3 regions of the Serratia nevei genome follow, and region 1 is predicted to be linked to each of the others. Evidence: predicted binding sites of a transcription regulator. Region 1 holds the regulator's gene; each other region holds the start of a gene.
What was found. Region 1 encodes PurR, which represses purine synthesis genes. Its sites were predicted from a motif close to CANGCAAACGTTTGCNTG; they were not measured.

Region 2: purT (formate-dependent phosphoribosylglycinamide formyltransferase) is a predicted target of PurR. The motif match lies at 4,241-4,258, and genes of this name have one in related genera.
Region 3: purM (phosphoribosylformylglycinamidine cyclo-ligase) is a predicted target of PurR. The motif match lies at 4,003-4,020, and genes of this name have one in related genera.

Annotation. Positions count from the first base shown of each region.
Region 1 covers NZ_CP149940.1:2,317,504-2,324,809, forward strand. The annotation lists gene V8N38_RS11190 (MATE family efflux transporter) at 1-170, opposite strand, end outside; gene V8N38_RS11195 (riboflavin synthase) at 408-1,058, shown strand; gene V8N38_RS11200 (I78 family peptidase inhibitor) at 1,113-1,406, shown strand; gene cfa (cyclopropane fatty acyl phospholipid synthase) at 1,479-2,630, opposite strand; gene punC (purine nucleoside transporter PunC) at 2,974-4,185, opposite strand; gene punR (DNA-binding transcriptional activator PunR) at 4,309-5,253, shown strand; gene purR (HTH-type transcriptional repressor PurR) at 5,250-6,275, opposite strand; gene V8N38_RS11225 (YnhF family membrane protein) at 6,600-6,689, shown strand; gene sodB (superoxide dismutase [Fe]) at 6,751-7,306, opposite strand, start outside.
Region 2 covers NZ_CP149940.1:2,968,405-2,975,710, forward strand. The annotation lists gene V8N38_RS14250 (ABC1 kinase family protein) at 1-366, shown strand, start outside; gene V8N38_RS14255 (lipoprotein) at 519-1,082, shown strand; gene yebF (protein YebF) at 1,138-1,497, opposite strand; gene yqfB (N(4)-acetylcytidine aminohydrolase) at 1,568-1,876, opposite strand; gene V8N38_RS14270 (YebG family protein) at 1,916-2,239, opposite strand; gene dbpA (ATP-dependent RNA helicase DbpA) at 2,328-3,710, opposite strand; gene cspC (cold shock-like protein CspC) at 3,858-4,067, opposite strand; gene purT (formate-dependent phosphoribosylglycinamide formyltransferase) at 4,314-5,492, shown strand; gene V8N38_RS14290 (YoaH family protein) at 5,527-5,772, opposite strand; gene V8N38_RS14295 (glycosyltransferase) at 5,843-6,844, opposite strand.
Region 3 covers NZ_CP149940.1:3,880,474-3,887,779, reverse strand. The annotation lists gene V8N38_RS18735 (SIR2 family protein) at 1-758, opposite strand, end outside; gene V8N38_RS18730 (hypothetical protein) at 1,159-1,374, opposite strand; gene speG (spermidine N1-acetyltransferase) at 1,577-2,128, opposite strand; gene purN (phosphoribosylglycinamide formyltransferase) at 2,242-2,880, opposite strand; gene purM (phosphoribosylformylglycinamidine cyclo-ligase) at 2,880-3,917, opposite strand; gene upp (uracil phosphoribosyltransferase) at 4,173-4,799, shown strand; gene uraA (uracil permease) at 4,876-6,165, shown strand; gene V8N38_RS18700 (DUF421 domain-containing protein) at 6,274-6,927, shown strand; gene V8N38_RS18695 (GlsB/YeaQ/YmgE family stress response membrane protein) at 6,959-7,207, opposite strand; gene V8N38_RS18690 (hypothetical protein) at 7,240-7,306, opposite strand, start outside.

The sequences.
Region 1 (7,306 bases):
GCCGGCAGCCAGATTGAAGTGCCGACCGCAACCGCCGCCATGTCGGTGGCGCTGTAGGCGCCGGCCATGATGGTATCCACCACGCCCATGGCGGTTTGCGATATTTGCGCGATGATGACCGGGATAGCGAGAGCCAATAAACTACGCGCTTCAATTAAGTACTTCTGCACGCATACACCTTTCTATTTATATATGTGGGAGGGAGGGCTGCCGCGAGAGGACAACAATTAAAATAGCGGAATTTTGTCAAAAATATTGTACCTGCTCGGCGTCGTTAAGCAAACGCCGCAGATAAATAGTTATTAAATGCGCAGGCCCGCGTTTTTTGCCTACGCGGATTTGGTTTTCAGCGCCAACTGGGGCAAACTGCCGGGAGCGTTTTAACCTATTAGTAAGAAGAGGCACATATGTTCACCGGTATCGTACAAGGCACCGCGCCGCTGGTCGCCATTGATGAGAAACCCAATTTCCGCACCCACGTGATCGAGATGCCTGCCGAGCTGTTGCCGGGGCTGGAGCTGGGCGCGTCGGTGGCCCATAACGGCTGCTGCCTGACCGTGACCGCGGTGGAAGGCAACCGCGTCAGCTTCGATTTGATCAAGGAAACGTTGCGCCTGACCAACCTCGGCGACTTGGCGCTCGGCGACATCGTCAATATCGAGCGCGCGGCAAAGTTCAATGACGAAATTGGCGGCCATTTGATGTCCGGCCATATTATCTGCACGGCGGAAGTGGCCAAGATTTATACCTCGGAAAATAATCGCCAGGTATGGCTGCGCATGCCAAATGCGGAATTGATGAAATATGTGCTGCACAAAGGTTTCATCGGCATCGACGGCATTAGCCTGACCATCGGCGAAGTGGTGAATAACCGTTTCTGCGTGCACCTGATCCCGGAAACGCTGGATCGCACCACGCTGGGTAAGAAACGCCTGGGCGATAAGGTGAACATCGAAATCGATCCGCAAACGCAGGCGGTGGTGGATACCGTCGAGCGCGTGCTGGCCAACCGGGAAGCGACGCTGGCGGCGGCGATGGCGCCGGCGCACAAAGACTGACAGCGATTCTGGCGTTGCCGCCGGTATCGAATCATAAGCAGAGAGGAGAAACGCGTGAAGTTTTATGGGAAAACGTTGTTGTTAACCGCGTTGCTGGCGCTGAGCGCCTGCAGCAGCTCACCTGAGCAGGGCGCCGGCGCGCAAATGGCCGATGCGGATGATACCTGCGGCGCTTCGCAGTATCAAAACTTCGTCGGTAAGCCGATGACCTCGCTGGAAGGCGTGCGGATCGACGCCAAGGTGCGCGCCATTCCGTACAACTCTGCCGTTACCATGGATTTCAACCTGCGCCGCCTGAACTTCCTTGGCGATAGCAACGATAAAATCATTCGCGTTTATTGCGGTTAACCCGCAGCGTCCGAAAGAGCAAAAAAAAGCCCCGGTGATGATGTTGCCGGGGCTTTTTTATCGGGAAAGCGTTCAGCGGGCGACGCGAATGCCGCCTTCAACGCCTTTCGGGCTGAACACTACCTGCCACAGCTGCAGATCGCGCGCCCGGAACGCGCCAGCGCAGGCGTTCAGGTAGTAGCTGAACATCCGCTCGAAGCGTTCGGAATAGCGCGGGGCAAGCTGCGGCCACGCCTGTTTGAAGCGTTCGAACCAGGCCATCAGCGTGCGATCGTAGTCGGCACCGATGTTGTGCCAGTCTTCCATCACGAAATGGCCCTCGCTGGCTTCGGCAATATGGCTCACTGAAGGCAGGCAGCCGTTCGGGAAAATGTACTTGTTGATCCACGGATCGACGTTCATATCGGTCTTGTTGGAGCCGATGGTGTGCAGCAGGAACAGGCCGTGCGGCGCCAGATTGCGTTCTACCACGTTGAAATAGGTGCGGTAGTTTTTCGGCCCGACGTGCTCGAACATGCCGACCGAGACAATGCGATCGAACTGCTGATGCAGATCGCGGTAATCCTGCAGCAGGATCTGCACATCCAGCCCGGCGCAGCGCGCCTGAGCCAGCTTCTGCTGTTCGGCAGAAATGGTTACGCCGACCACTGACACGCCGTAATGCTTCGCCGCATAGGCGGAAAGACCGCCCCAGCCGCAGCCGATGTCCAGCAGGCGCATACCTGGCTGCAGCTGCAGTTTTTCGCAGATCATCCGCAGCTTCGCTTCCTGCGCTTCCTCCAGCGTAGTAGCGTCTTTCCAGTAGCCGCAGGAATATTGCATGTAAGGATCGAGCATCAGGGTAAACAGATCGTTGCCGAGATCGTAATGTTCTTTGCCGACGATCCAGGCGCGCTTTTTCGATTGCAGGTTGGTCAGGCGCGCGGCGGCGATACGCAGGGTATCTTTCAGGTGGTGGGGGAGTTTCTTCTCCAGCCCGGCGCTGACCACGCGCTGGAAGAACATATCCAGCCGTTCGCACTCCCACCAACCGTCCATGTAGCTTTCGCCCAGGCCCAGCGACCCTTGCTGCAGGACGCGTTTAAAGAAATCGGGGTTTTTAACCTGAATATCGAAAGGGCGCGATCCGTTGATTTCAATGCCGGCCAGACCAAGCATTTCGTGCGCGATACGGTACCACTGATTGTCCTGGATGCTCAGATCTTCTATACACGATGAACTCATAGCTTCTCCATCACCTTCTTCTGACTGATGACCCGTTAGGAAACAGCTTAGACAATTTCTGCGGGTGCATACGTTTACCGGCGGAAAATAGGCCCGCGGCGTCTGATATCCGACTATGAACAGAGGAAATTTAAAGAAACGACCCGGCGCGAACGGCGCGGGATAAACGCATCCTTAAAAAAGAGTGTGACGCAAAGCGCGTACACAAGTGCTAATTGAGATATAGAGATTATAAGGTGTTACTTTACAAGGTTGTTTTTGAGTATAGGCGTGCCGAGGCGTTGACTCAACTGTAAATCGCACTCGGCACGCATATTCTTTAAGTGATTATTAAACTTGGTAATTATGACGCTGAGTTAGCATGTTCCCGCTGCGCCTTTCGCTGCGCATCGGCCGCTTTTCCCCGCTGCAGGAAATACCCCAGTGCGGCCAGGATCACCGTCGATACCATCACCGTCACCGTCGCCAACAGCGGTTGGGCAATAAACGCCGACACCAGCATGCTCGCCACAAAGCACAGCCCCAGCTGCAGCGTATTTTGCAGCGCGGCGGCTTTACCGCTGCTTTCCGGGAACGGCATCAGCGCATTCGCCACCATGATCGGGTAGCCGGCGCCGTTGACCAGCGCCATCACGCAGAACGGGATCAGCAGCGTGGTGAGCGTCGGTGCGGTCAGGGTCGCCACCAGATACAGCGCCACCATGCTGACACCATAAGCTACCAGCAGCCACGGCAGCAGGGTTTTGCCATTGATGCGCGTGAGCGCGGCGCGGCAGCCGTAGCCACCCAGCAGGAAGGCCAGCGTTTGCGGCACATAGCTCAGACCGATGTCGCTCGGGCTGTAGCCCATGTCACCGAGGATGAACGGCGAGCCGGTCAGCCAGGCGAAGAAGCCGGCCGAGCAGGCGGCGTACATGGCGACGTTGCCGCTGAACACCGGGGATTTCAACAATTGCCAGAAGCTGACGCCGTTTTTTGGCGCATCGGCGGTGGGTTGCGTTTTGGCGCGCTCTTTGAGCATCAACGTCGGCAGCAGCAGCAGCGCGGTGATCACCAACAGCGCGGCGAAGATCGCGCGCCAGCTGGCGTGGTTCAGCAACCAGGCGCCCAGCAGCGGGGCCAGCGCCGGCGACAGCGCCACCAGCGGCATAATGGTGGCGAACACGCGGTTGGCCTGGCCTTCGCGGTAACGGTCGACCACCAATGCTTGCCAGATGGCGGTGGCGGAGCAGACGCCGACGGCCTGAATAAAGCGCAGGATCCAGAGCTGCACGGCGTTTTCCACCCACAGCATGCCCAGGCAGCCGAGGGCGAACAGCGTCAGGCCGATCAATAAGACCGGTTTGCGGCCCAGACGGTCGGAGAGCGGCCCCCACAGCAGCTGCGCGAAGGCGAAGCCGGCCAGGAAGATGCTCAGGCTGGCGCTCACCGCGCCGGCGGAAATTTGCAGTTCTTCCCGCATGGCGCCGAAGGCGGGCAGGTACATATCGGTCGCCAGATAACCCAGCATGCTCAGGCCGGCGAGGTAGAACATAAAGCCAAAGGAATTTCGCATGGTATTTCTCGTTAATATTTTAATGTCGCAGGTTTTTAGCGCCGGCCAGTGTATCCGGCTGGATCTCTGCTTGTGAAACGGTAATATTTGCAAAGTGCTGTTAAAAAAATTGAAGGCAAAGCGATGTGGTCTGAATATTCTCTTGAAGTGGTCGACGCGGTGGCGCGCACCGGCAGTTTCAGCGCGGCGGCGCAGGAGCTGCACCGGGTGCCGTCGGCGGTGAGCTATACCGTACGGCAGCTGGAGCAATGGCTGGCGGTGCCGCTGTTCGAGCGGCGTCACCGCGATGTGGAGTTGACGCCGGCCGGCGCGCTGTTTATCAAGGATGCGCGAGTTGTTATCAAAAAAATGCTCGACACCCGCCGCCACTGTCAGCAGGTGGCCAACGGGTGGCGCGGCCAGCTGAATATCGCGGTGGACATCATCGTCAAACCACAGCGCAGTCGCCAACTGGTGCTGGATTTCTACCGTCATTTCCCCGACGTCGAACTGATGCTGCAACCCGAGGTGTTCAACGGCGTGTGGGATGCCTTGGTGGACGGCAGGGCGGACATGGCAATCGGCGCCACCCGTGCGGTGCCGGTCGGCGGCGGCTTCGCCTTCCGCGACATGGGCTATATGAACTGGCTGTGCGTGGTCAGCCCGCAGCACCCGCTGGCGCAACTGACAGGGCCGCTGAATGACGATCAGCTGCGGCCGTACCCTTCGCTTTGCCTGGAGGACACCTCGCGCAATCTGCCCAAGCGCGTCACCTGGACGCTGGATAACCAGCGGCGGCTGGTGGTGCCGGACTGGACTTCGGCGCTCGACTGTTTGTGCGCCGGGCTGTGCGTCGGCATGATGCCGGCACATCGGGCGCTGCCGCGGGTGCAGCGCGGTGAGCTGAAGGCGTTGCAGCTGCAGCAGCCGTTTCCCGCCAGCCCTTGCTGCCTGACCTGGCAGCAGGATAAACCCTCACCGGCGATGAGCTGGCTGCTGGCGTATCTGGGCGATGGGGAGACGCTGAACCAGGAGTGGCTGAGCGAGGCGGAACCGGAAGCCGCGCAGGCTTCCGGCGCGGGGGATTAGCGGCGGTAGTCGATGAACGGACCGTCGGCGACCGAGCGGCGTTCAATCAGCTTCGGATGCACTTCGATCACCTGCGACTCTTCGCGTTTGCTGATGATGCGATCCAGCAGCATGGTGAAGGCCATTTCGCCCAGGCGTTCTTTAGGCTGGTGAATGGTGGTCAGCGCCGGGGTGAAGTAGCGGGCGTTACGCACGTTGTCATAGCCGATCACGGAAATATCCTGCGGCACCCGCAGCCCCAGCTCGTCGGCGGCGCAGATGGCGCCCATCGCCATGATGTCGCCGCCGCAGAATACCGCGGTCGGCCGCTGCTTTTGCGACAGGATTTGGTGCATCGCCTTGTAGCCGGACTCCGGCTCGAAGTCACCCTGGACGATCCACTCTTCGCGAATGTCGATATGCGCTTCCTGCAGCGCCTTCATAAAGCCCTGGTGACGGCCGCCGCCGGTATTGCGCGACAGTTGGCCCGGAATGGCGCCGATATCGCGGTGGCCGCGCTCGATCAGGTAACGGCCGGCCAGATAGCCGCCTTCGAACGCGTTATCGATGATGGTGTCGGTGAAGTCGCCGCGCGCGGCGCCCCAGTCCATCACCACCATCGGGATATTGCGGTAGTCTTCCAGCATGCCCAGCAGCTGATCGGGGTACTCGGAGCACATGACCAGCAGGCCGTCGACGCGCTTTTGCGCCAGCATCGCCAGGTAGGCGCGCTGCTTGTCGAGATTGTTGTGCGAGTTGCACAGGATCAGGGTGTAGCCTTTGCTGTAGCAGCTGTTTTCCACCGCCTCGATCACTTCGGCAAAGTAGGGCGCTTCGCTCGAGGTGGCCAGCAGGCCGATCGACTTGGTGTGATTGACTTTCAGGCTGCGCGCCACGGCGCTCGGCGAGTAGTGCAGCTCTTTGATGGCGGCCCACACGGCCGCTTTGGTCTCTTCGGCGACGAAACGAGTCTTATTGATGACGTGCGAAACGGTGGTGGTGGAAACGCCCGCGCGTTTGGCCACATCTTTAATCGTTGCCATGTAAGGAATGACTCCTGAACTCACATGTTTACAGCATGTAAGTGTGATGTTAATCGTTTGCCTACGTAGATCCTTCTCCAGAGAAGCGAAAACTGAGTTTTTAGTGTGTTGAAGTCTTCAGCGCTTAATCAGGAGGGGCATGGATGCCGGTACGCAGTTGTGAACTGCGAATTTTGTCGCATATTGAACAAAAGTGGAAGAGGTAATCGAGATTATAAACCGGGAAATGATAACAAGATTTTATCGGCGAACTGTGGGAAAATGATTTGACGTACTAATTGTGCGCCTTTTATCCTTAGGAAAGCCCATTTTAAAGGAGTTGTCATGGATACCGAATTGAAGATGTCGCTGTTCACCACCGTCTGCGCATTGGCGGTCATTATCGCTTTCAGCTTCGTTGCCGCGTTGAACTGATTTACCCCCGGTTATAAAAAAGGCGCAGCCTGGCTGCGCCTTATCACCTCAGAACCTGCGCTTACGCCAGGTTTTCCGCTGCGAAGGTCCAGTTGACCAACGCCCAGAAGTTTTCCAGGTATTTTGGACGCGCATTGCGGTAATCGATGTAATACGCGTGTTCCCACACGTCAACGGTCAGCAGTGGTTTGTCTTCACCGGTCAGCGGGGTGGCCGCGTTGGAGGTGTTGACGATCGCCAGCGCGCCGTCCGGTTTTTTCACCAGCCAGGTCCAGCCTGCACCGAAGTTTTTCACTGCGGCATCGGTGAACTGCTCTTTGAACGCAGCGAAAGAGCCGAAGGATTTGACGATTGCCGCCGCCAGTTCGCCCTGCGGTTCACCGCCGCCCTGTGGCGACAGGCAGTGCCAGTAGAAGGTGTGGTTCCACACCTGCGCAGCGTTGTTGAACACGCCGCCGTTAGAGGTCTTGATGATCTCTTCGAGCGATTTGCCTTCGAACTCGCTGCCTTTCACCAGGTTGTTCAGGTTAACCACGTAGGTGTTGTGGTGTTTGCCGTAGTGGTATTCCAGGGTCTCGGCGGAGATGTGCGGCTCGAGCGCGTTTTTCTCATACGGT
Region 2 (7,306 bases), 650 kb from region 1:
CAACAAACGGTGCTGCAGCGCTACGCCCCCGGCGCCGTGCGCCAGCGGCTGTTGGCCTTGGGCGGGGAAACGCTCGATGCCGGAGAAGAGCTGCCGCAAACGCTGCGGCTATTGGTTCGCCGCCTAAAACGCGGGCGGCTCAATGCCGATATCAACGTCAGTAACCTCGGCCAGCTGAGCAAAGCGCTGGAACGCGCCGCCGTCACCCTGGCCATCGCCATCGTCACCGCCGCTTTTGCCCTGGGGCTGGCGCCTTATCTGATGCATTCGTCGCTGCGACTGTGGGGCATTCCGCTGTTCCCGCTGTTGGGGGGCGCAGCCTGCCTGGCCGGCGTGATTCTCTTGGCGCTGCGGCTGCGGCGCTGACGCTTTCGGCGTTATCCGATAGGTCTTGCCCGCTTTTGCGCGCACTATCCTCTGCACATCGCCACCTGCCGTTTTCACGCGCAGGCGGAACGTTTATAATGATTAATCAATTATCTGCAGCACTTTTCGCCAGCAGTCGCAATGAGGCATTAATGAAGAGGATCCTGATGGGCGCAGCCGCCCTGCTGTTCGCCGGCGTATTGGCCGGTTGCAATCAACTGACCCAATACACCCTGAGCGAGCAGGAAGTGAATGATTACCTGCAGAAACACAATGATTATCAGAAGCAGATCGGCGTGCCCGGCCTGGTGGACGCCAACATCGTGCTGACGCAGCTGCAAAGCCAGATCGGCCGCAGCGAGCCGGGTAAAGTCACCCTTTCCGGCGACGCCAAGGTCAACGTCACGTCGATTCTCGGCCCGCAGGCGGCGGACCTGAAGCTGACGCTGAAAGCACAGCCGGTTTACGACCGTGCACAGGGCGCCATTTACCTGAAGGATATGGAGTTGACCGATTACAGCGTGCAGCCGGAAAAAATGCAGACGGTAATGAAAGCGCTGACGCCATACCTGAACCAGTCGCTGAAATCTTACTTCGACCAAAAGCCGGCTTATGTGCTGAATCCTGACAACAGCAAAACCGAAGCGCTGGCGAAAAAACTGGCGAAGGGATTGGAAGTGAAACCGGGTGAGTTGGTGATCCCGTTTAGCGACTGACCGCGTCTTGATGTATCAAGCCCGCCGAGCGGCGGGCTTTTATTGCGGGAAAGTATTACTGCGGCGCGCTGTAGGCAATCTCGCCGGTGTTGCAGTTGAGCGTCACGTTGTAGGTTTTATCCATCTTGGTACCCCGCACCGTCAGCGGCACCTGCCACACCTGATCCTTGCCGGTGATGGCATCCGGGCTGACCCAGGCGATCGGGGTTGCGGTGCCCAGCAGCTTTTTGTCCGCCTCCCAGCGCGTGATGCGGTTCTGCAAGAAATCACGCTTGACCTGAGCGGCAATATCCGCCGGCTGCAGACCGGCACACTGCCCCACCTTGGCGGTGCGTTGCTCTTGATCCTGCGCCCACACCGCAGTCGATGCTCCCATCATGGCCAACAAGGCGATAGCCAAACCCGTTTTTTTCATATGTCCTCCCGTTGTGATTAGCGCTATCCGGGCGCCCATCCCTGGCTCACAACAGGGTTTCGGCAAAGAGTTACCGTTTGACGAACTCGATGACAAACAGCGCATCCAGGCCCGGATAGATTTCCTTGATCACCTGCTTCAGCTCGCTCAGCGACATGTTCTCCTGCTGTGCGTGGCGTTCGGTCAGCGCATCCAGGCGCACCGGCGTTACCGACAGCACTTCGATAAAGCAGAAAAATACGCCGTCTTCATTGCGGCTTACGCGCAATACCTCGCCCGGTTCGAAGTGCGACTCACTGGCATCCCGAATGGTGATGGTTTTGCGCCCGGCCAGAATGTCTTGCTCAAAGCGGCTGAAGAAAGTTATTTCACGGCTCATTTTAGATCCTTTTTCATCACAACACCGCAACATAAGTCATTATGCCGCTTGCTTTTCTGACGCAGATCCCTCTTTTGAGTTAGAGACCGTTTTTTTCGCTTTCGCTTCCGTCGGTTTTTTGCCGGTTTCCGCCGGTGATGCGCCGCGCAGAATCAGACCCAGTGCGTCCTTATTCTCTGCCAGGAAGAAGCTCAGCCCTTCGCGCTGTTCGTCGTCCAGGTTCAGCGGCGCCTGTTGCAGCCACTCTCCGAGGTTATCCGCCAAATCCAGCATTTTGTCGTAGGCGTCGGCTTCTTTCTTGCTCGCGAAAGTCATTTTTTCCTCACCGTTTCTCACCACCACATATTTAACTTCAACCGCCATGCGTGCGTCCTCAAATACTCAAATAACTGTAATTATATACAGTATAAATAGATAGCGGCGGGAAGGCAAACCGCCACCCGCCTTCGGCTTATTTCAGCAGCCGCACCTTGCAGCTCTTGCCTTTGATTTTGCCCTGTTGCAGCTGCTGCAGCGCCTTGCGCGCGCTGGCTTTACGGATCGCGACGTAGGCATGCACCGGGAACATGTCGATCTTGCCCACTTCCGCCGCCGTCAGCCCGGCATCGCCGGTCAGCGCGCCAAGGATATCGCCGGGGCGGATCTTCGCCTTACGGCCGCCGTCGATGCACAGCGTCACCATCTCCGCCTCCAGCGAACCGTTGGCGGCCCCGCTCAGCTCGGACACCGGCGCCCAGGCAATGGTCATCTGCAGGTAGTCTTCAATCGCGTGCGCCCGCGCCATTTCCTGCGGCGTGCACAGGCTGATCGCCAGCCCGCTCATGCCGGCGCGGCCGGTACGACCGATACGGTGCACATGCACTTCAGGATCGAACGCCAGTTCGTAGTTAACCACCAGCTCCAGCTCTTTGATATCCAGCCCGCGAGCGGCGACGTCGGTCGCTACCAACACCCGGCAACTGCGGTTGGCAAAACGCACCAACACCTGGTCGCGGTCGCGCTGCTCCAGATCGCCATGCAGCGCCAGTGCGCTGATACCGCGGGCCTCCAGGGCCTCAAGCACCGTTTGGCAATCGCGTTTGGTATTGCAGAACACCACGCAGGACGCGGGTTGATGATAACGAATGGCCGACACCAGCAGCGCCGGCCGCTGATCGCGCGTGGTCTCATAGAAACGTTGTTCGATGGCGGTCTGCGCTTCGTCATCGTCCACTTCGACGCTCAGCGGCTGACGCTGAACGCGCTCGCTGATGCGTTCGATACCCGCCGGGTAGGTAGCGGAAAACAGCAGCGTCTGACGCTGCGGCGGCGTGTAGCTGATCACATCGTCGATGTCGTCGGCGAAGCCCATGTCCAGCATACGGTCAGCCTCATCCAGCACCAGCACCTTCAGCTCGTCCAGCAGCAGCGTTTTCTTGCGCAGGTGTTCCTGGATGCGGCCCGGCGTTCCCACCACGATATGCGGCGCGTGCACCAGCGAATCGAGCTGTGGCCCCATCGGTTGGCCGCCGCACAGCGTCAGGATTTTGATGTTCTGCGTGAAGCGCGCCAGGCGGCGCAGTTCTTTGCTCACCTGATCGGCCAGCTCGCGGGTGGGACAGAGCACCAGCGCCTGCGTGGCAACCTGAGCAACGACGATGTTATTCAGCAAACCAATGCCGAACGCCGCCGTTTTACCGCTACCGGTTTTCGCCTTGGCGCGCACGTCTCGCCCTTGCAGGATGGCGGGCAACGCGGCGGCCTGCACCGGCGTCATTTTGGCGTACCCCAGTTCGTTGAGGTTGGCCAACTGTTCGGCTGGCAGCGGCAGGGAAGAAAAAGAAACTGTGCTCACGGCGATAACTCTTATATGACGAATGGAATGGCGGCGCGCCCGCAGGCTGGCGCCGAATCAGCGGTAAATGATAACAGAGATGGGCGGCGTTACGGGCAGCGGGCATAAAAAAACCCGCCGGTGGCGGGTTTCTTGGCGGCTCAGTCGTTAAATAGCAACGACGTTGGCTGCGGCTGGGCCACGTTGGCTGTCCTGGATGGAGAACTCAACCTGCTGGCCTTCAGCCAGGGTCTTGAAACCATCGCTAACGATAGCGGAAAAATGAACGAAAACGTCTTTAGAGCCGTCGGCAGGCGTGATGAAGCCGAAACCTTTGCTTTCGTTGAACCATTTAACGTGACCAGTGATCTTGCTCATTTGTGTTTCCTTTACTTGATAAACCTGCCTTGACGGCACGAGACGCGAAAACCTTGCTATATGTAGGCCTTCTTTCGCCGTCCCTTATTAACGCACAATCGCCCATGCAGGGCAAATATTTCTGCTTGTTATAAAAACAGTCAGTTAGCAACAAACTTGGCGCGGCGGCTGCGCACGCAATCGTTTTCGTATATACTGCCCGCCGATCATCAATCCGCTTACTTTCACCGATCCAGGTACGAAACTATGTTAACGATTGGAACCGCCCTGCGCCCTTCCGCCACCCGCGTTATGTTGCTCGGCTCCGGGGAGCTGGGTAAAGAAGTCGCCATTGAATGCCAGCGCCTCGGTCTGGAAGTGATCGCCGTCGATCGCTATCCCGACGCCCCCGCCATGCATGTGGCGCACCGCAGCCACGTCATCAATATGCTGGACGGTGACGCGCTGAAAGCCGTTATCGAACAAGAGCGGCCGGACTATATCGTTCCCGAAATCGAAGCGATCGCCACCGCCATGCTGGTCGAACTTGAACGCCAGGGCCACCGCGTAGTGCCCTGCGCCGAAGCCACCCGCCTGACGATGAACCGTGAAGGCATCCGCCGCCTGGCGGCGGAAGAGCTTGGCCTGCCCACCTCCAGCTATCGCTTTGCCGACAGCGAGGCGACTTTCCAGCAGGCGGTCGAACACATCGGCTATCCGTGCATCGTCAAACCGGTGATGAGCTCTTCCGGCAAGGGGCAAAGCCTGATCCGCACGCCTGAACAACTGCAAAGCGCCTGGGATTACGCCCAACAGGGCGGCCGCGCCGGCGGCGGCCGGGTGATCGTCGAAGGGCTGGTAAGATTCGATTTTGAAATTACGTTGCTGACCATCAGCGCCGTGGACGGCGTGCACTTCTGCGAGCCGATCGGCCATCGTCAGGAGGATGGGGACTATCGCGAATCCTGGCAGCCGCAACTGATGTCGGCGACGGCGCTGAGCCGGGCCCAGGCTATCGCGGAGAAAGTGGTGAAAGCCCTGGGCGGTTTCGGGCTGTTCGGCGTGGAGCTGTTCGTCTGTGGCGACGAAGTGATCTTCAGCGAGGTGTCACCGCGCCCGCACGATACCGGCATGGTCACGTTGATTTCACAGGATCTGTCCGAGTTCGCCCTGCACGTTCGCGCTTTTCTCGGGTTGCCGATCGGCGCCATCCGCCAGTTCGGCCCTTCCGCTTCGGCAGTGATCCTGCCGCAGCTCACCAGCAGCGATGTGCGTTTCAGCGGATTGGAAAATGCGCTGTGCGGGCACAACCAGCTGCGCCTGTTCGGCAAACCGGAGATCGCCGGGCAACGTCGTCTGGGCGTAGCGCTGGCAACGGCGAGCACGACGGAACAGGCGGTGGAGCTGGCGAAACAAGCCGCCGCCGCCGTGGCGGTCAACGGCTGAAACTGACGGGGCCGCTTGCGCGGCCCCGATAACATCAATAGTCTTCGTCTTCTTCAGCATCGTCATCCCGCGACGCCTCCGGTGCGGCATCATGCTGCTCGTCTTCATCATCGTCATCGAACAGTACCGCAACCTGAGCGCCCTGATGCTTCTCACGAATTTCCTGCGCAACGCGAGCAATGGCTTCACCGCTGCTCATGCCCTGCTCCATCAGTTGATGGATGCGATCCGCCGCTTCCTGCTGCTCCGCGTGACTCAGTAATGGCATACCTGCATGCATGTGTCGTTCTCTCCGGCAAAAGGGAGAAGGAGTATACGCGCTAACGCGACGGATCCCAAAGTCTTGTGCCTCAGGCCACTTGCGAGCAGCCGTTATCGCTGCGCCACTGCTTCAGGCGATGCCGCCACAGCATGACATGCCACCCCTGCTTCACGCCGCGCGCGTTGGCGAACATCGCTCTGTCGATGCCGCGCTGATAAAACTCTTCGGTAATCTGATTCTGGGCGACCGGATCCGGCTCACGGCGAATGCTGTGGCAAATGCCCAACGCTTCACGGGTGATTTGCCAATGAAAAGCCGGACGAATGGCAATGCTGCTTGCATAGCGCAGATTGAGCCGCTCCAGCATTTCGACGATTTTCATATAGTGGCGTTGATAATCCACGTTTGCTTTGCCGGTGCGGCGACGGTTGCTGATCGACTTGTCGTGTACCCGTTGACGGTACAGCGGCGTACTTAAATATTTGACCCGTTGGGCATTAAACATGACCTCGGTCGTCCAGGGAATATCCTGATGATGTAATCCCGGTTCAAAATAAAGCCGATGCCGGCGGATAAAATCGAGGCGATATATTGCCAACCATACAACGTGAATAAATTTTCTCGATTTCAATGCACGTTCGAACCACTGTACGCCGGTGATAACGTCGGTGGTCTGTAAACGTGCCTCGGGAAAAATCGGCTGTAATTCGTCTTCACTGGCGAAATAGCGCTCGCCATTGCATTGCATCACGTCTAATTGGTGGAGCTCCGCCTGCTCCAGCAGCGTGGAATACATGTTCGGCGCCAGCAGATCGTCGGCATCGGGAAACGCCACGTATTTTCCCCGGGCCACGGCGAGCCCGGCATTACGCGCGTTAGAAACGCCGGCGTTGGCCTGATCGATGACTCGAATATGCGGATGCGCCGCCGCGTAACGGTGCGCGGTCTCTCCTGAACCGTCGGTAGAACCATCGTTGACGATGATCACCTCCAGGCGTTGTTCGCGTTGGGCCAGCAACGAAGCCAGGAAAGGCTCTAATAATTCTCCCGCATTGTGCATCGGGACGATGACGCTCAACATTAACGACATAGGCGGCTCTTCAATGATAATGTAACAAAATAATAATTTTATTTTTTTAAAAATATCAATCCATTCAGCGCCAGAGGGGATAAATAGGCCTAAGGCGCTCAGATTTCCGCAACAGGCTAAATAAGATTTATCTTGTTTTGTCTTTTCATGCTTTCAGCAAGAAAAACAGTGTCGAATCAGGCATCCATTTCACAGAGTGGCCCGCGCGACAAAACACAGACAAAACTTTCCCGCATCACCCAGTTAATAACCATGGGTAACAATAAATTGATGAAATTAACGAATCGTTTTTATATTTCTCGGGTCTTGCGCCCTCGATAAAGCAGGCTTCCAGTTTATTTGACGTTAAATTTTTAACATACCGAAGTATAATGAATGGCGCAAAAAATGCCTTATTTCAGGTTTATTGAACTGCCGTTTATGTGAACTGTGCTGCATGTCTCGCATGGCAAAACATGCATG
Region 3 (7,306 bases), 1.6 Mb from region 1:
AGATCGTTGATCATCAAGCCTTGTTTGCGGCTGTTGTAATCGCAAGACGCCTGCTCTTCGCTGCCGCTGTCGCCAAGCTGGACGCGCCGCATGATGCAGTAGTGGTTTCTTTTCCCTTCGCCGTACTGCGCATAGAGCCGACTCAATACATATTGCAGGTTAGGGTCTTCGAAACTGAAACCGATAAACAGGAAGGTTTTGGCAGTCAGCTCCGCCATCAGCATATTGACAAAAGGCTGGTGTGAGCGGGAATAGGTTTCGTATTGCTCTCGGGTGATAACCGCTTGGTTGGGGGTTTTATAGTCACCATGCATTTTATATAAAACCACATCACGTTTATGAATGTTATTAGTCAGGCTTTCCGGCGTGGTTTTGACGTCGCAGACGCGATTATAACGGGCATAGGTTTTTTCAATCAGATCGTCGTAGTTGGTAGTCCAAAGTGACGCTATCGGCAATCTGGCAATGATTCGATGGTTTTCTGTTTCTTCCGCTTGCTCAGCGAATTCTGTAATTATTTTTTGATTTATCTTATGCCGGTTGCCTTTTTCATTGAGATGATATTGTGCCAGAGAAATAAGGTCGCTCTCTTTTTCTATGTCCAACCCCAGTTCATAAGCGATATCGCTTATGAGCTCTTTCCAGCTGACGAAGCCGGCGGGTATGGACAGCCCAGCGCCGGCAAAGAGCGCAGCGCTGCCGCTTTTAATATCATTAACATAGTCACGAATAAATAGTTCTATATCACGTTCGGGCATGAGGGGATATCCTGATATTATCTGGTATTTATATTTGATTTATTTTTATTCATTTCATGAATATATAACTCAATGCAATCAATCATTACATTAATTTGATAAGCTGACTTTGTAAACTCTATTTTGTTTCTTGCTTGATGTCGGTTCTATATTTTTATTTTGGTGTTCGATTTCTTAATTTAAAATTAAATTCCTGAAGAATAATAAGTGAGATAATGTTGGTATGCCGAGCCCATTATATACTCCCCTGACAGGGGTACCTTTCGAGCGTTGTCATCAAGCTTTGCGGCTCAGCGGCGTAAGAGGGAGCCTTTCAGGCCGTGCGGACACGGCGTAGATACAATACTTGTTGGATAACAACGCAAGAAACCGTATGAAAAGAAAACTGTGCCCGTGGCCTTCAGTGTGTTCTGGCCGAAATTCGCAACACCACCCCCACCAACAGCAACGCGGCCCCCGAGGCATAGAGCGGGAACCAGCGCGTCCACCAGAGCGGGGAAAATAGCGGGGTGCTATTGGGATCTGCAGGCGCGTAGCCGCTATAGGTATTCAGACCGGCGGCGATGGCGAGCATCGCCAGGCCGATAAAAAGCAGCAGGTTTGAGACGGTTGTCATGGCATTTTTCCTTTGTAGAGGCAGAGGGTAACTCTTACTATCACTATTAATTATTGTTCGATTAATTATCTCGTCTGAATATTATTTATTTCCGCATTCATCAGGCTATTTCCTGACGATAAAATAGCATCCATTAATACTAGTCGCTTATTTTCCAATAAAAAACCCGCTTTCGCGGGTTTTCTCTTTTTCTTGCTAAGCGTCACTTCACCAGCGGCTTATCATTGGGCGTTTTGAACTTCGCCAGATATTGCGGCTGGAAGATGCACATGCGCAGCACGGTGCGGTATTCGCCGTTGACGAAGAACTCGTCGATCAGCTCGCCTTCCACGTTGAATCCCAGCTTGCTGTAGATGTGGATCGCTTTCGGGTTCTCCTTGTCGACGATCAGGTACAGCTTGTACAGGTTCAGCACCGAGAAGCCATAGTCCATCGCCAAGCGGGCGGCGGTGCTGGCGTAGCCTTTGCCCTGGTGGGCGGGATCGATGATGATCTGGAACTCTGCGCGGCGGTGGATGTGATCGATCTCCACCAGCTCCACCAGGCCGACCTTGGCGCCTTCGTGCTCGATGATAAAGCGGCGCTCGCTCTGATCGTGGATGTGTTTATCGTAGAGATCGGAAAGCTCGACAAAGGCTTCGTAGGGTTCTTCAAACCAATAGCGCATGACGCTGGCGTTGTTGTCCATCTGGTGGACGAACGACAGATCGTCCCGTTCCAATGGGCGTAACCTGACGCTGGCAGTGCTGGACATGTGGGCTCCTCTGTGCCGTGAAATTGTGCAAAGTATAACTTCACAGAATGGATGAAGGCGAAAAAAAACGGCGCCGCATGGGCACCGTTTAGGCAAGGTTCAGGCTGCGCGCCTCAGTCGGCGGCGTGACCCTGCTCAGGCAGGCGTTCGCCGTCCAGCCAGGCGGCGCCATCGCGCATTGCCAGGCGGCCATCGACGAACCAGCTCACCACCAGCGGATAGATCGTGTGTTCCTGGGTTTGCACCCGTTCAACCACGTCATCCTCCTCGTCGTCAGCGAAAATCGGCACCTTGGCCTGCAAAATCACCGGGCCGCCGTCGAGCTGTTCGGTCACGAAGTGCACCGAGGTGCCGTGTTCGCTGTCGCCGTTGTCGATGGCCTGACGGTGAGTATGCAGCCCCGGGTATTTCGGCAGCAGGGAAGGGTGGATGTTCAGCAGGCGGCCGGCATAACGCTGCACGAACTGCGGGCTGAGGATGCGCATGTAGCCGGCCAGCACCACCAGATCGGGCTGGTACTGGTCGATAGCGTCCGCCAACGCGGCGTCGAACGCCGCGCGATCGGCGTAAGCCTTGGCATCCAGCGCCTGAGCGGCGATGCCCGCCGCCTCGGCGCGCTGCAGGCCATAAGCCAGCGCCTTGTTGCTGAACACCGCCACGATCTCGGCGGCGATGCGGCCCTGCTGGCAGGCGTCAATCAGCGCCTGGAGATTGCTCCCCTGGCCGGAGACCAACACCACGATCTTTTTCATCAGTTGATGACCACTTGTTGTTCGTCGGAAGAGGCGGTCAGTTTACCGATTTTCCACGCTTTTTCACCTGCCGCGGTCAGCAGCGCGATGGCCGCTTCCACTTCGGCTTCCGGCAGGGCGATGACCATGCCTACGCCGCAGTTGAAGGTGCGGTACATTTCATGACGGCTGACGTTACCGGCCTGCTGCAGCCAGGTGAACACCGCTGGCCACTGCCAGCTGGCTTCGTCGATCACCGCCTGCATGCCTTCCGGCAGCACGCGTGGAATGTTTTCCCAGAAGCCGCCGCCGGTGAGGTGAGCGATGGCGTGGACGTCCGCCTTCTCGATCAGCTCCAGCACGGACTTCACGTAAATCTTGGTCGGCGCCAGCAGGTGGTCGGCCAGCGGTTTGCCTTCCAGCTGGGTGGCGGTCGGATCGGTGTTGCTCACTTCCAGGATTTTGCGCACCAGCGAGTAGCCGTTGGAGTGCGGGCCGGAAGCGCCCAGGGCGATCAGCGCGTCGCCGGACTGCACTTTGCTGCCGTCGATGATCTCGGATTTTTCGACCACGCCGACGCAGAAACCGGCCACGTCGTAATCTTCGCCGTGGTACATGCCCGGCATTTCAGCGGTTTCGCCGCCCACCAGCGCACAGCCGGACTGTTTGCAGCCTTCGGCGATGCCGGTGATCACGCTGGCCGCGGTGTCCACATCCAGCTTGCCGGTCGCGTAGTAGTCGAGGAAGAACAGCGGCTCGGCGCCCTGAACCACCAGATCGTTGACGCACATCGCCACCAGATCGATGCCGATGGTGTCGTGGCGTTTCAGATCCATCGCCAGACGCAGCTTGGTGCCCACGCCGTCGGTACCGGAAACCAGCACCGGCTCGCGGTATTTCTGCGGCAACGCACAAAGGGCGCCAAACCCGCCCAGACCGCCCATCACTTCCGGGCGACGGGTCTGTTTAACTACACCTTTGATGCGGTCTACCAATGCGTTGCCTGCATCGATATCGACACCTGCGTCTTTATAGCTGAGAGAGGTTTTGTCGGTCACTGCGCGATTCCCCACGACGGTTTGCGGTTTGAAAACTGTGCTTCCGATGTTGATTCCGGAATAAGGCGCGGCAATTCTAACAGCGCAGGCAAACGTTTGCGAGCGGCTTGTGAACCGGCTCCGCTTTTTCGTCATCTATACTGATATTCAAACTTTTGTTGATCCCGATCGGGCTATTGTGGGTGGCGCGGCGAAAAAAAGGAGGTATAATCCCGCGATTTTTTTGGCCGCAACCACCTTAATAGGAGAAAAATGATGAAGATCGTTGAGGTGAAACACCCGCTGGTAAAACACAAGCTTGGCCTGATGCGCGAAAATGACATCAGCACCAAACGCTTCCGTGAGCTGGCCTCAGAAGTGGGTAGTTTACTGACCTATGAAGCGACCGCCGATCTGGAGACGGAAAAAGTCACCATCGAAGGCTGGTGCGGGCCAGTTGAAGTGGATCAGATCAAAGGGAAAAAGATTACCGTAGTGCCGATCCTGCGCGCAGGCCTGGGCATGATGGAAGGGGTGCTGGAGCACGTGCCGAGCGCGCGCATCAGCGTGGTGGGCGTTTACCGCGACGAAGAAACCCTGGAGCCGGTGCCGTACTTCCAGAAGCTGGTTTCCAACATCGAAGAACGCATGGCGCTGGTCGTCGACCCGATGCTGGCCACCGGCGGTTCGATGATCGCCACTATCGATCTGCTGAAGAAAGCTGGCTGCCACAGCATCAAGGTGCTGGTCCTGGTGGCGGCGCCGGAAGGCATCGCCGCGCTGGAGAAAGCGCACCCGGACGTTGAGCTGTACACCGCCTCCATCGATCAGTGCCTGAACGACAAGGGCTACATCGTGCCTGGCCTGGGCGATGCGGGCGACAAGATATTTGGTACCAAGTAAACATTTGAGCCGACTTAACGAGTCGGCTTTTTTTTGACTAAAACCTATAAAACCAATAAACCGAGGAAAAGCACACATGACCCGTCGCGCCATCGGCGTCAGCGAGCGCCCGCCGCTGCTCCAGACCATTCCGCTCAGCTTCCAGCACCTGTTCGCCATGTTCGGCGCCACCGTACTGGTGCCTATCCTGTTCAAGATCAACCCGGCGACCGTGCTGCTGTTCAACGGCATCGGCACGCTGCTGTATCTGTTCATCTGTAAAGGCAAGATCCCGGCCTACCTCGGTTCCAGCTTCGCGTTTATCTCGCCGGTGCTGCTGCTGTTGCCGCTCGGTTATGAAGTAGCGTTGGGCGGTTTCATCATGTGCGGCGTGCTGTTCTGCCTGGTGGCGCTGATCGTGAAAAAGGCCGGCACCGGCTGGCTGGACGTGATGTTCCCGCCGGCGGCGATGGGGGCGATCGTCGCCGTCATCGGGCTGGAGCTGGCGGGCGTGGCGGCCAACATGGCGGGGCTGCTACCGGCGGAAGGTACCAGCGCCGACTCGACCACCATCACCATTTCGCTGGTGACGCTGGCGGTCACGGTGCTCGGCTCGGTGCTGTTCCGCGGCTTCCTGGCGATTATCCCGATCCTGATCGGCGTGCTGGTGGGCTATGCGCTGTCGTTCTTCATGGGCGTGGTGGATTTGACCCCGATCCGCGAGGCGCACTGGTTCGCGCTGCCGACCTTCTACACCCCGCGCTTTGAGTGGTTCGCCATCTTCACCATTCTGCCGGCGGCGCTGGTGGTGATCGCCGAGCACGTCGGCCACTTGGTGGTGACCGCCAACATCGTGAAAAAAGACCTGATCCGCGATCCGGGGCTGCACCGTTCGATGTTCGCCAACGGTATCTCGACGGTGTTCTCCGGCTTCTTCGGTTCCACGCCGAACACCACCTACGGCGAGAACATCGGCGTGATGGCCATCACCAAGGTCTACAGCACCTGGGTGATCGGTGGCGCGGCGGTGCTGGCTATCCTGCTGTCCTGCATCGGCAAGCTGGCGGCGGCGATCCAGGCGGTGCCGGTGCCGGTGATGGGCGGCGTTTCGCTGCTGCTGTACGGCGTGATCGGCGCCTCGGGCATTCGCGTGCTGATCGAGTCCAAAGTGGATTACAACAAGGCGCAAAACCTGATTCTGACCTCGGTGATCCTGATCATCGGCGTGAGCGGCGCCAAGGTGCATATCGGCGCGGCGGAGCTGAAAGGCATGGCGCTGGCGACCATCGTCGGCATTGGTCTGAGCCTGCTGTTCAAGGTCATCAGCCTGTTCCGCAAGGAAGAAGAGGTGCTCGACGCGCCGGACGAACCGGCGGAGCAGAAGTAACGAAAAGGGCAGCCCAGGGGCTGCCCTTTTTATTCGTGTTTCTGCATTATATCCGTTGGGATAAAGTAGCTGATAGCATTAACAACATCGGTTAAAAGGAAAGAGGGTATGGAGTACTACGGCTATATTTTGCTCAAATTTGTGATTGGCTTTGTCATTGTTATCACCCACCTGAACCTGTCGGGAAAGACACAGCTATCGCAGATGACCCCAGTGGATTTTATCGGTAACTTTGTGCTCGGGGGCATTATTGGGGGCGTTATCTATAGCGACAGCATCCCCTTGTACCAGTATGTCGTTGTATTACTTATCGGTGTAGGACTAATTTCTCTGTTGAATGCAATCAGTAAACACTGCAACTTCTTTCGTTCGGTCACTATCGGCAACCCGATACCAATTATAAAAAACGGCCGCTTTTTGATGGAAAATATTTTAGCCAAGAAAAATAAAATCGACATCTTGAACGTTTCCTCACAGCTGCATGCGCAGGGGATTCACGCCTTTCAGGAGATTGTCTATGCGCAAATTGAGCCGGGCGGTCAGATAACTGCGGTATGCGAGGGAAATGAACTGCCTTCAGTTATCATTATGAAAAATGGCAGGGCCAGGCCTTATGAGCTGCAGGAGATTAGTAAAGATGAGGAGTGGTTGAACCAAACTATCCGTGAACATGGCATAGAACCGAAAGATATTTTTATTGCTGAGTTTTGGGACGGTAGGACAGCATTCATTCTTAATGACGGACGTATAGTTAAAGAGTGAAAAAGGGGAGCCTCAGCTCCCCAATGTCATATTAGCTGCGAATTTTGCGGTACACGAACAGCACCACGATGGCGCCGATAACCGCTACCACGAAGCTGCCGAAGTTGAAGCCGTCAACCTTGCCGTAGCCGAAGAAGGTGCTGATATAGCCGCCGACTACGGCGCCGATGATCCCCAGCACAACGGTCAGGATAAAGCCGCCGCCGTCTTTGCCGGGCATGATCCACTTAGCCAAAATACCGGCGATCAGGCCGAAGATAATCCAGGAAATAATCCCCATTTACTGCTCCTCTCTTGGTGGCTGAGTATGGCTTACTGCTGGGTGGCCGGCTGCGTATTGCCGTTCACCGCCGCATCGGTCTCTTGTTTCAACTCTTGC